Regions from separate parts of the Glutamicibacter sp. AOP12-B1-11 genome, predicted to be linked through region 1. Evidence: riboswitches for the same ligand, from Rfam matches in the RefSeq annotation. Region 1 holds a riboswitch; each other region holds the start of a gene.
The links. A riboswitch is a leader RNA that binds a small molecule or an ion and turns the genes downstream of it on or off. The one in region 1 is predicted to bind S-adenosylmethionine.
Positions count from the first base shown of each region.

Region 2: it holds a riboswitch for S-adenosylmethionine, as region 1 does, so the genes downstream of both, ACT3UQ_RS14785 (acyl-CoA dehydrogenase family protein) here and ACT3UQ_RS10665 (hypothetical protein) in region 1, are expected to answer to the same signal.
Region 3: it holds a riboswitch for S-adenosylmethionine, as region 1 does, so the genes downstream of both, ACT3UQ_RS15595 (O-acetylhomoserine aminocarboxypropyltransferase/cysteine synthase family protein) here and ACT3UQ_RS10665 (hypothetical protein) in region 1, are expected to answer to the same signal.
Region 4: it holds a riboswitch for S-adenosylmethionine, as region 1 does, so the genes downstream of both, ACT3UQ_RS00880 (methionine ABC transporter ATP-binding protein) here and ACT3UQ_RS10665 (hypothetical protein) in region 1, are expected to answer to the same signal.

Region 1 covers NZ_JBQSYL010000015.1:61,661-64,827, forward strand. Annotated here, with positions in the region: gene ACT3UQ_RS10655 (helix-turn-helix domain-containing protein) at 1-313, opposite strand, end outside; gene ACT3UQ_RS10660 (DinB family protein) at 529-1,116, shown strand; SAM riboswitch class IV at 1,589-1,701, shown strand; gene ACT3UQ_RS10665 (hypothetical protein) at 1,720-1,986, shown strand; gene ACT3UQ_RS10670 (VIT1/CCC1 transporter family protein) at 2,049-3,152, shown strand.
Region 2 covers NZ_JBQSYL010000025.1:63,660-66,826, forward strand. Annotated here, with positions in the region: gene ACT3UQ_RS14785 (acyl-CoA dehydrogenase family protein) at 1-1,216, opposite strand, end outside; SAM riboswitch class I at 1,271-1,361, opposite strand; gene ACT3UQ_RS14790 (GntP family permease) at 1,847-3,167, opposite strand, start outside.
Region 3 covers NZ_JBQSYL010000028.1:20,167-23,333, reverse strand. Annotated here, with positions in the region: gene ACT3UQ_RS15600 (cystathionine gamma-synthase) at 1-459, opposite strand, end outside; gene ACT3UQ_RS15595 (O-acetylhomoserine aminocarboxypropyltransferase/cysteine synthase family protein) at 456-1,766, opposite strand; SAM riboswitch class I at 1,887-1,977, opposite strand; gene ACT3UQ_RS15590 (LysR family transcriptional regulator) at 2,216-3,157, opposite strand.
Region 4 covers NZ_JBQSYL010000001.1:172,686-175,852, forward strand. Annotated here, with positions in the region: gene ggt (gamma-glutamyltransferase) at 1-33, opposite strand, end outside; gene ACT3UQ_RS00875 (ASCH domain-containing protein) at 283-798, shown strand; SAM riboswitch class I at 1,075-1,164, shown strand; gene ACT3UQ_RS00880 (methionine ABC transporter ATP-binding protein) at 1,311-2,345, shown strand; gene ACT3UQ_RS00885 (methionine ABC transporter permease) at 2,342-3,037, shown strand; gene ACT3UQ_RS00890 (MetQ/NlpA family ABC transporter substrate-binding protein) at 3,063-3,167, shown strand, end outside.

The sequences.
Region 1 (3,167 bases):
GGGGAGTGACCAGCTGTTCGGTGATCCCCTGACCGCCCAAGGCGATTCGCGGTGCGTGCTCCAACCTGACCAATTTGGTTTCAGGTACAGAGAAGAGCTGCCCGACTTCTAAGCCCAATACTTCGCAGAGCCTAAGCAATGTCGATACCGACGGGCTAGTCAAGTCTCGCTCCACGCGAGACAAGAACCCCTTGGTCAGTCCGGACATTTCAGCCACCTGGTCGATGGTCATTCGTCGGGTTTGGCGTACCCCACGCAAACGGGCACCGATATTAATCGACGAGCCGGTGGGCTCTACGGGCAGTGTTTTCATGCTCTCCCACCATTTTGACACCGGCGCAGCCCTAGATTGGCAGCACCCGGCCTACAATTCCGCTAAACCAATCCGGTTCAGGTTCCTACACTGCGTCAGTTTACCAATAGGCAACGAGAACTGCGCCGAGCTCACGCTTCAGTCCTGAAGTCAGCAACCAATCCCTCAATGCGCCGGCGCTGTTTATTCAATCGCCAAGAAACTAGACTCGGCACATGGATACCGCTGGCAATCCGTCCTCCAAGAGGCTTCGGACCTACTTGAACGAGGCCCGCAACACCGTGCTCTGGAAGTGCCAGGGACTCTCCGAGGAGTTGGCCCGCCGCCCCATGACGGATACCGGAACCCACATGCTTGGTGTCATCTACCACCTAGCAATCACCGAATACGGTTATTTCGGCGAGTGCCTAGGTCGTGTGCCCAACGATCGGCATGTGCTTCAACTACTGCAAAGCGATGAACCGCAGATCGACTTCCTGCCTCCGGCCAGCTTCTCGGTAGAAGATGTTCTCGCGTTGTACCGAAAATCCATCGCATTTGCCGAACACGCGCTTGACGAATTGAACTTAGAATCCCCGGCAGAGGTCCCCTGGTGGTCCGTGCATCGGCATACCACCGTGGAGCATCTTATTGTTCATATGATCGCGGAGACCTCCCGGCATGCCGGGCATCTCGATATCGTTCGAGAGCTTCTCGACGGACAGGTAGGACTGCGCGAACAGGCGAGAAATATCCCTGGATTCAGCGCTGAGCAATGGAAGGAACAACGCTCCTCGCTGCAGCGAATCGCCGAGCAGTCCTAACAACGATTCTTCGCCAAATCTTGCTCATAGCTCTGGCAGGGCACCGCCTCTAACAGGCCGCATAGGCTCGCGCTAGCTCGGATGGCCCTGACCGAGCCCAGCGACTAGGAGCACCACCTGGTGAAACTGCCGGTCCGTAGCCTGGCGTTGGTCCCAACGGACCAGAGGCGTTGGACCTGAGCGGCATATTGCGCAGCGATACTCCCGCGCGGCTCGGGCAGGCCTGGCGGCATCGACGGCGGGTCGGGAGGGGAGCCACTTGCCGGAGATCGGTCACCGGGCCAGCCACCGGTAGTGCCCGATGTCCAGATCCCCGCCCGGCGACCTTCGCCTGCGCCAAGCGCAGGGTTCTTGTGGGCGCGGTCCGTGCACCTCCCGGTGCTCGGCTCTGCTTCCCATGAGGCCCGCGAGAGCCGAGTATGACGTCTCACTACGCATCCGGACAGCCCACGGGTGTAGCATCGTGGTGTTGCTTCACGAGATGCGGCGCCAAGCTCCGACTGGCCGCACACCAACCCCAGGTTCATGGGTGGTTCGGATGAAGAAGCGGTCCGTACTCCAACCGGCTACGGGCAAGAGCTCTTTTAAGGGTCCACGATAGTTATGGCTTCAAACGTCCTTCCCATTATTGACCTGCAAACCGGCCAGGTGCAGTTTCCGCTTCGCGGAGTCTGGGTCAGCTACTACGTCACCGACCCGCACCTGCTCACCCGATTGCTAGCCAGAACCGTGGGTCCGCCGAGCTTCGACAGGCAGCGCGAGGAACTTTCGGTATTCGTGGCAGCCCGAGGGCAAAACCCTGGCGCCGCTAAGGTATTTAGTCTTGCCAAATTCCCAGTGCTCGACTCACTCACTAAACTAGGGGGTTGAACCTAACCCGGATCATCTGCCCGTGAATGATCCAATTCTGCCGCAGGAGACTCATCCCCGTGATGGCCCCAACCTCAATTCCCGAACCATCCAAGGCGCAGATCCGCCGCTGGCGCCAGTACATGGCCGATGAGGTCGCCGAAGGTGCGATCTACCGTGAACTGGCCGAAAAGCGCACCGGACAAGAACGCCAGATTCTCCGTGGGCTAGCCGAAGCGGAAGAACGCCACGAAAATTACTGGCGCGCTAAGCTCGGTGAACACGTGCGCCCGGTCCGTCCGTCGATGCGGCGCACCATGTTGCGTTTCATGGCCCGGCATTTCGGTTCGGTGTTTGTCTTGGCGCTGGCCCAGCGTGCCGAAGGCAACTCTCCTTACGCCACCGATCAGGATGCCGCGCCGCAAATGGCCGCGGATGAGCAAGTGCATGAGGAAGTCATCCGTGCTTTGGCTACGGCCGGCAGATCCCGGCTGTCCGGCAACTTCCGAGCCGCGGTGTTCGGCGCAAATGACGGGCTCGTTTCGAATCTGGCCTTGGTCATGGGCATCGGCGCCACCGGTGTGGCCTCGTCCCTCGTGCTCTTCTCCGGAATTGCCGGCCTGCTGGCCGGCGCGCTGTCCATGGCTGCCGGGGAATTCGTGTCAGTCCGTTCCCAACGTGAGCTTCTCACCGCGTCGCGCCCCACCCAAGTCACGCTTTCTGCCGCCCGTGACCTCGATCTTGACGCCAATGAATTGGTGTTGATCTACAAAGCACGTGGCATGAACAATGAGGACGCCGAACACCGCGCGGCAGAACGCATGGGGCTGTTTACCTGCGATTGCAACCCCTCCTTCTCACTCCATCCAGAAGTTCGCAGCGCGGAACTGGAACGCGAACATGAGGAGCTTGGTTCGGCACCGGGAGCCGCCATTTCTTCGTTCATGTTCTTTGCTTCGGGCGCAGTCATTCCGATCCTGCCCTACATCTTTGGGCTCACCGGGCTAGCTGCGGTGAGCGTGGCGGTCGCTTTGGTCAGCATCGCGTTGCTGCTCACCGGCGGCGTCGTTGGCCTGCTATCCGGTGCGTCCCCGCTCAAACGTGGCGTGCGTCAGCTGGCCATTGGCTTGGGTGCGGCCGCTGTAACCTACTGCTTGGGCTTGCTTTTCGGCACCACCGTGGCTTAGCTCCAAAAGCAGACT
Region 2 (3,167 bases), on a different contig from region 1:
GCGAGAGCGGCTGGGTTTCCCCGCGCAGGAAGTACGCGCCGACCTCGATTTTCTTGTAGTCCACCGGGTCGTGCAGCGAGTGGGTGCGCACATTGCGCCAGAACAGATCCAGGCCCACATCATTCTGCGTAGAGGAGGAACCGGTGACCTCGAAGATGCGGTTGGCGACCTCCACGCCGATCTCGGTGGAGACCACCTTGGCCTCGGCGATTTCCACCGCCAGCGCCGCGCGTTCGGGCTGGGTGACATTCCCGGCCTTGGCCAGCAGCGCATCGAATTTGCGGCCGAGCTTCTCGGCCAGGGCGGCCACCGCGGCGGTGCGCGCCTTCAGCTCGCCCACGGTGCGCTGGAAGACGACGTCCTGGGAGTAGGTCTCCGCCGCCGAGAGGAACCAGGCGTTCTTGCGGCCCAGCAGGATTTGCTTGCCGCGGGCCAACGCGCCCTCGGCGATGCCCAGGTAGAAGTTCGCGAAGGCCAGCTGGATCCCGGGGGTGAGCAGGGTGGACACCGGCTCGTCGGTCACCGCCCCGAGCAGATCGGCGGCCTCGATGCGCACGTTGTGGTACTTCAGCGAGTTCGAGGCGCTCAAGCGCTGGCCCAGGTAGTCCCAGTCATCGACGATTTCCAGCCCTTCCCGGTTGCGCGGGAGGACGAAGGCCAACACTTCGCCGTGTCGCGGGCCTCCGGAGACCTCGGCGTTGACGACGATCATCTCGCCGACTCCGGAGCCGGTGGAGAAACGCTTGAAACCGTTCAGCCGGAAGCCATCGTCCTCCGCGGTGAGCGTCAGCTGCGGGTCCACCGGATTCACCGAATCGCCCCAGAGCCAGCCTCCGGCCACGGTGCGCCGCCACCACTCGGCCTGGGCTTCGGCCGGAGCGTAGAAGGCGATGCCGGACTGGTTGATGTAGTGGTAGGCCAGCAGCTGGGAGATGGACCCGTCGGCCGCGGCCAGGATGCGGATGGTTTCAAAGGCGGTGGCCCAGTGCGCTCCGGCTCCCCCGAATTCGGCCGGAACCAGCAGGTTCAGCAGCCCGGCCTCGCGCAGCAGCTGCACCTCGGCGAAGGGCTGCTCGTGTTTGCGGTCGCGCTCCAGCGCATCGGCGGCCAGGGTGGCCGCGACCTGCTCGGCGATCTCGCGCCAGTGGGCGAGCTCGGCCTCGTCTGCGCTCCCGGTGTAGGGAACGCGGGGCAGTTGCGTGCTCAGTACGGTCATTTTCGTTCTCCCTTAGAGTCTTGCTCCGAAGGAAGCAGAAAGTTGCTTTCTGCTGATCCATCGAACCTGGCGTTAGCACTAGCTGCGGAATGCAGGCTTGCTGCGGCGTCGTCGAGCCAGGTCTCTCAGCCGCTCTGGATGGTTGGTACTTCGAGTGAAACACCGCGGCATGAGCGGATGGAAGGAGCACGTCATCCGACGGAATAGTCGGTCAGAAGTCGTCATAAAGCGAGATTTCCGGCGGACTTGGACCGCCCCGAAGGCGCTGGGACGCCGTCATACTTCTGGAGGTTACGTCATCGGCGATCGGAGAGCTTGATATCCGGATCCAGCATCAATCGTCCGGGCACCTGTCAGGGGGATCTCGGTTTCTCAATTAGCCGACAGCGATAAGCGTCAGCGAATGCGGGGGTGGATCATGGATCCAGCGATCAGGCATCCCGGATGGCCGGATTGCCGGTCGTTGTTCCCATGCCCGTAATCCTTGCCCAGCAAGCCAATGGGGAAAGCTGGGCTGTGCTCGAAGTTGCAGCCTTGCCTTGCCTATTGCGGCCATCCCGCCAGTTAAACCAATAACCGCGCCATCCTCTGATGGCGCGGTTATTGGTTGATGCAGGCTTCTTGGATTTACTAGAGCAGGAATGCCCCGAGGATCCAGACGGTAGCAAATGCGGCGGTGCCCTGGATGGCGGTGGCCACGCTCAAGGTCTTGTAGGCCGTGATCACCGGGATGCGGCTGAGCTGGGAGACCACCCAGAAGTAGGAATCGTTGGCATGCGAGACGACCATCGCGCCGGCGCCAACTGCCAGGACACTGAGCACCATGCCCAGTTCGGAGTCCAGACCGAGGGATCCGAGCATCGGGGCGACCAGCGCCGAGGTGGTCACCATCGATACGGTGGATGAGCCCTGCGCCGACTTCAATGCCGCGGCGATCAGGAATGGCACAGCCAGTCCGAGACCCAAGCCGCTGAGCGAATCGGAGAGGATCGTGGTCAGCTCCGAGGCTGCCAGCACAGCACCAAAGGCTGCGCCGGCACCGGTAATGAGCAGGATGGGCGCCGCGGTGCGCACGGCTTCGTGCATCTGCTCGTTGAAGTCGGCAAGCTTCTTATTGCCGTTCAGCAGCAAGGTCGCGGCGAGCAAACCGAAGATCAGCGCGATCACCGGGGTGCCGATGAAGGACAGTGCTTCCAGTGCGGCGCCTTCGCCGAAGGGATGCGATGGAAGCTTGGCGATCGATGCCGCGCAGATCAAGACCAGCGGCACGAGGATCGGCAGGAAGGCCAAGCCAGGGCTTGGCAGCTTGCCGAAGCTTGCCCGCAGCTGCTCGTAATCTATTTCGGCGATGTCGTTCTCATCCTCGGATGGCAGCGGAGTCCAGGTGGACTTGTTGAAGCGGCTGGCATAGAACAGCCCGGCCATGGCCGAGACCACTGCCACCGGCAGGCCGATGGCGATGATCAATCCGAGGTTGTCGGCGATGCCGATGGACTCGGCGGCTGCCAGCGGTCCTGGGGTCGGCGGGACCATGGTGTGGGTGGCATACAGGCCGGTCATCAAGGCAATGGAGGTGGCCAGCGTGGAAACACCGGTGCGCAGGGTGATGGCCTTGCGCAGGGAGTTGAGCACCACGTAGCCCGAGTCGCAGAAGACCGGTATGGAAACGATGTAGCCGATGAGCGACAGCGTCAGGTTGGGGAATCTGGTGCCCAGCACCTTGATCAGCGCATCGGCCATGGAGATCGCGGCCCCGGAACGCTCCAGGATGATGCCGATCATCGTGCCGAAGAGGATTACGAGGCCAATATTGCCCATGGTGCTGCCAAAGGCGGTGGTCACCGTGGAGGCGACCTCGGCGATGGGGATCTTGTAGGCGAAGGCCGCGAGGATGGCCGCGCCGATGAGGGCGAGGAAGGGGCTGATTTTCCAGCGTGCGGTGACCAGCACA
Region 3 (3,167 bases), on a different contig from region 1:
GATGCCCAGCAGCGGGTTGGAGGGAGTCTCCACCCAAAGCAGCGCGGTGTTCGGGCGCACCGCTGCGCGCACCGAGTCCAGGTTGGTGATATCCACCGCGGAAGAGGTGATGCCCCATTTGCTGTGCAATTTGGAGATCAGCCGGTTGGTGCCGCCGTAGCCGTCGGCGCCCAGGATGATGTGGTCGCCCGGTTCAAGCACCGCACGCAGCAGCGCGTCTTCGGCGGCGATGCCCGAGGCGAAGGCGAACCCCGCGGCTCCGCCTTCCAGGGCGGTGAGCTGCGCTTCGAAGCCATCGCGGGTCGGGTTCGAGCCGCGGGAGTATTCGTGCCCGGAGCGCAAGACGTTGATTCCGTCCTGGATGAACGTGCTGGTTTGGTAGATCGGTGGGACCACGGCTCCGGTGTGCGGGTCTTTATGCTGGCCGGCGTGGACGGCGAGGGTGTTGAAGCCGCTCATGATGCTCCTTGGGTTTGCGGGGCCAGGGCCCGGTTTAGTGCGCTGTCCAGCGCTTGGGTGAGGTCGGCGAGCAGATCGGCGGGGTCTTCAAGCCCCACCGAAAGGCGCAGGGTGGAGGTGTTCAGGCCCGCGGCGAGAAGTTGCTCCGCGGAGAGCCGGCAGTGCGTCATGGTGGCCGGGTGGGCGACCATGGTGCGGGTATCGCCCACATTTGCGGCCAGGGAAATCAGCTGCAGCCCGTCGATCACCGGGGACACCAGCGAGGGGTGGGCCAGTTCGATGGCCAGCACGCAACCGGTGCCCTTGGGCGTGAGCTTTTTGGCCAGCTCGTGGCTCGGGTGGGCCGGCAGCGAAGGGTGGTGGATGGCCGCAATGCCCGGGTGATCTGCAAGTTCCTGGATCAGGGTGCTCACGCTGCGCTGCACGTGTGCGGCACGTACCGGCAAGGTTTCGATGCCGGTCAGAATGCCTTGGGCGCTGGCCGGGGCCAAGGCCGGCCCCAGGTCGTGCAGGAATTTGGAGCGGACCAGCATGGCGTAGGCGGCCGATCCGTGGCGTTCAAGCAGCGAGGCATTGTTCAGCCGCACTCGCGGGGCGGCGATTTGCGGCCAGCGGGTGGAATCCGAGAAATCGAACTTCCCCGAATCCACGACCACGCCGCCGAGCACCGAGCCGTGTCCGGCTAGTCCCTTGGTGGCCGAGTGCACCACAATGTCGGCGCCAAAATCCAGCGGGCGAATATTCAGCGGGGTGGCCAGCGTATTGTCGACGACCACCGGAATGTTGTGCTCGTGCCCGATCGCCGAGATGGCGGGCAGGTCCGCCACGGTGCACAGCGGGTTGGAGACGGACTCCAGGAAGAACGCCCGGGTGTCTTCTTCGATGGCCCCGGCCCAAGCTGCGGGGTCGGCCTGGTCGACAAAGCTGACCCGGATGCCGAAGTCGGCAAAGGTGTCGGTGAACAGGTCCACGGTGCCGCCGTACAGCGAGGAGGAAACCACGATGTGCTTAGGACCCTGGGTCAGGGCAAGCAGCGAGAGTGCAACGGCCGACTGCCCCGAGGCGGTGGCTACCGCTTGGGCTCCGCCTTCAAGGGCGGCCACCCGCTGTTCCAGGATGGCCACGGTGGGGTTGCCGGTGCGTGAATAAGTGAAGCCGGCCTGGCGCAACGCGAATTTTTCGATCGCTTCTGCGTGCGATTCGAACTGGTACGCTGCGCAATTGTGCAGTGGCGGCAGCATCGGGCGGAAATCTCCGCTCGGACGATACCCTGCATGGACCGCGTCGGTTCCTTGGCGTTGGCTCATAGCTCCTTCTCGTTTCTGATCCACGAGAGAGTGCACCGAACACCCGGCGTCGTACCGCCCCTCGGCCGCCCTGAGGCCACAACGGTACGAAGCATGGCGCCTTATGGCACGTTCGGAACTGCTCCATCGTTCCTGGCATTAGCACCTTTCGGTTTCCCGATGGTTGCTGCGACGTCTACGAGCCAGATCTCTCGGTCGCTCTTGATGGGTTGTTGTTCTTCCATGGTTGGACATCGGCATCCGGCGGCGCAAACGACGCCCACGCCCGCGCTTCATACAGGGGCACCTGGCTTCACATCCCGCGCCAGTCCCGTAATGGGGCCCGGCCCGCAGTCCCTTTGTGACGCGCGGCAACCGCCAGAATCCTTGAAGAACCAGGGTTTTGCGCAACTATTATGTCGCCGACGGTCCGCCAAATGACACGGTGTTACGTCTTGGGGGCCGGGGATTCAGTCCAGGACCTCAACTCCGAAGCTTGAGACGACCGAGCGCACCTCGTCCAGATAGCGCCGCGCTTGCTCGGTCAGCGGAATCGCTGCATGGTCGATCCAGCCGATCTCGATGCGCTCATCGACATCCAGCGGGATGGCGACGATGGACGGGTCCAGCTCGTCGCTGATGATGCCCGTGGAGATGGTGTACCCGCCCAGGCCGATCATCAGGTTGAAGATGGTCGCGCGGTCCGAAACCTGGATTTCGCGCTTGCTGGAGCTGGTGGAGAGCACTTCCTCGGCGAAGTAGAACGAGTTGTTCGCACCCTGGTCGAAGGTCAAGCGCGGCAGGTCTTCGAGGTCCTCGAGCGTCACCCGCGCCCGGGAGGCCAGCGGGTTGCTGCGCGAAATGAAGATGTGCGGATCGGCGAGGAACAGGGGGTGGAATACGAGCCGGGACTCGCGCAGCAGCTTGTCGATGACCTTCCGGTTGAAGTCGTTGCGATAGAGGATGCCGATGTCGCTGCGCAGGGTGCGCACGTCCTCGATGATCTGTTCGGTGCGGGTCTCGCGCAGCGAGAATTGATATTCCTCGGCCCCGCTGGCCTGAACCATCCTGACAAAGGCATCCACCGAGAAGGAATAGTGCTGCGTGGAGACGCCGAGCAGGCGACGGACCGAGGGACGCCCGAGGTAGCGATGCTCAAGCAGCTCCACCTGCTCCAGAACCTGCCGGGCATAACCAAGGAATTCTGCTCCCTCGGCGGTGAGCGTCACTCCCCTGGCCGAGCGGACCAGCAAGGTGCGTCCCACGCGGGCTTCGAGCTCCTTCATCGCCGCCGACATGCTCGGCTGTGCGACGTAAATTAGGTCAGCCGCCGCGGAGATCGACCCCTCGCTGGCGACCGCAATGAAATAGCGCAACTGCTGCAGTGTCAAACCACTCGTCCCCTGAACCATAGTGCGAGTC
Region 4 (3,167 bases), on a different contig from region 1:
GCTGGCGATAGCTCTCGTACTTGCTCGTGACATACTTTGATCTCCTGAAAAGGTGGGGATGAAGCAAGCGCCAATTTACGGGAGAAGCACCTGAGACTTAGGCTGTGACACGCGTCACCGCGCATGCTTGTCGCTCATTACGCTCAGGTGAAGACTTCACTAGCGTCGGATTCACCGCCGTCGCCTCAAGGGCTTCGGAGGGCATGCCGCCACCGCGGCAGCCAGCGATCCGGCCACCGAATACAGCAGCTTCGGTGGCCGGACTGCGTTTAGGCTAGGAGAATGAGCAATGAACCTACCTCCGAGCTGCCCCCGGTAGATCTCGCCGCCGCCGCGCAAATGTGGGCTGACTACCGAAACAGCTGTGCCACCGATCCGGGCGACTACGTGGTGGAATACTTCGGAGACAGCGCTGAGCTCGCCGAGGCACTGCTGCATCAGGTAACCCACGGGCAGAAACGTGCCACCTCAAGCCTTGAAAACGAGTACCTTGCCGAGAACGAACCGCTTCCGCGGGTCGGTTCGCACTGGATCGCCTGCGACGGCTCCGGGACACCGAAAATTATCCTGCGTACCAGCGAGGTGACGCTGAAATCATTCGACCAGGTGGATGCAGATTTTGCCTTTGCCGAGGGCGAGGATGACCGTAGTCTGGCCAGCTGGCGCCGGGAACACGAAAAGTTCTGGAAACGGACGCAGCAGGCAGATTTCGCCAAGCAGTGGGAACCGGCAATGACCGGCGTGCCCGGTGAGCGGATCGTGTGCGAACGCTTCGAAGTGGTCTGGCCGCGCAGCTAGCTTCCAGGCACCTAATTCATCTCCACCTTTCGGTTCTGGAAGCTTGCTTTGCGTTCAGGCCCAGGGGCGTCCTCGCACCCGCCGAGTTCTCCTGAGTCAAGATGCGAATTCAGCGTCGTCACGTGGCGACATATGACGGGTGAGTCGCGCATTTATGGCCGGTTTTCCGCCGATCTGCGCACCGAGGTCGACTTCATGACGCGTATATAACGTCATGGTTGTTCACGAAGCGGGCACGGGCACAGACTGAAACTGTTCGATTCACCTATCGAATGGTAACCATCCAGAGCGACCGAGAGACCTGGCTCAACGACGTCGCAGCAACCACCCTCACGGGGCCGGTGCTACAGCCAGGACCGATGGAGCAGTCTGAAACACCGGCTTTGTTCCCGAGATTCAGAGCCTGGCGAAAGCCAGCGGCATCCTGAATCCGTGGATCGTCGCTGTTTGAGACTCTGCGCGGTGCCAGCACCAAGGAGAACAAATGCAAACGACGTTATCTGGACGATCACATGATTGAGATTCGCCAGCTGCATAAGCACTACGAAACGGCCCAGGGCCGTGTGGAGGTCCTCAAGGGGATCGACCTGGACGTTCAATCGGGGACAATCACCGCGGTGGTTGGGCCCTCAGGCGCCGGGAAGTCCACCTTGTCCCATTGCATCTCGCTGTTGGAAAAGCCCAGCAGCGGTCAGATCCTGGTAGAAGGCAAGGACTTGTCGGTGCTCTCTGGCAAAGAACTATGCGCCGAACGTCGTGCCATCGGCACGATCTTCCAGAACTCGGCCCTTTTGCGCCGCATGACGGTAGCCGAAAACGTTGCGTTGCCGCTGCGAAACCTGGGAGTAGTCCACCACGAGATGGAAAACCGGGTCGCTGAACTCCTGAATCGCGTAGGTCTGGCGGATTGGGCAAATTCGTACCCCGGAGAACTTTCCGGTGGCCAACGCCAACGCGTGGGCATTGCCCGAGCGCTGGCGCTGCGTCCGCGTCTGCTGCTCTCCGATGAAGCAACCTCGGGGCTCGACCCGGAATCCACCACGCAGGTGCTGGAACTGCTTGATTCCCTGCGCACCGACTTGGGCTTGGCGATTATCTTGATCACCCACGAGATGGATGTGGTGCGCCATATCGCCGACCGCGTCGCGCAACTCGATGGCGGTCGAATCGCCGAGTACGGCGAACTTCGAGGCCTGGTAGCGGATCCGGGATCGGTGACCGGTTCAAAGCTTCTGCCATTGCGCCCCGATCTGGTGCCCGCCGGCTACGACTTCACGCTGACCGTGGCCTACCAGGCGGCAAATGTGGACCCAGCCTGGATATCCCGGCTGGGAACCGAACATGGCGCGCGGGTCGCGCTGCTCGGTGGCTCCGTGGAAGCACACCACGAGGGAACGCTGGGCCGCGTTGAAATCGGTCTCGCGGGCATTGCCGCAGAACGAGCTATTGCCGTCTTGGCTGGATGGGGATTGCGCGCCACGCCACGATCCCAGCAGCTCCTCGCGAGTGTGGCCGACCGCGCGGAACGCATCGAGGTGGCGGTATGAGAATCCCAACCGAAAGCGCAGCGGTCGGTACCGACACCCCATGGAACGAACTGCCCGCCCTGATGCTTCCTGCCTATGGACAGACCTGGGCAATGGTCGGCATCGTGATGGTCTTGGTGATCATTTTTGGCGGCATCATGGGTTTGGCGCTGTTCAACACCGACCGGCAGGGTCTCTTTCCGCACGACAAGAGCCATGCGGCACTGAGCTGGTTCGTCAACATGGGACGCTCATTGCCGTTCCTGGTCTTGATGGCGGCGATTATTCCATTCACCAAATGGGTGACCGGAACCACCATCGGCATTTGGGCAGCAGTGGTGCCGATGACCATTGCGGGCATTCCCTTCTTCGCGCGGCTCGTGCAGAACGCGCTCAATGATCTGCCTAAGGAGAACCTGGCCGTCGGGCTGGTGACCGGTGGATCGCCGCTGCAAATCATCGGGGCAACCCAGATCCGTGAGGCGCTGCCCGCCCTGGCCTCCGCCGTCACGCTGAACACCATCTCGATGGTCGAGTATTCGGCCATCGCGGGAACCATCGGGGCCGGCGGCATCGGCTATCTGGCGGTCACCTACGGCTATCAGCGGTTCGACATGAATGTCATGCTTGCCACGATCCTTGCGCTCATTCTGACCGTGCAAGCAGTCCAATTCCTCGGCGATCGCATCGCCCGCGCGCTGGCCCGCCCCTAAGCGCCCTAGAACAAACGAGAAGAACATGACGACTTCACCCAAAGGCCATGACCATGGCTTCACTCTGCGTAAAAACACCGCGAAACTGCCTTGGACCATCGCGGCATGCGCGACCATTGTGGCGCTCGTC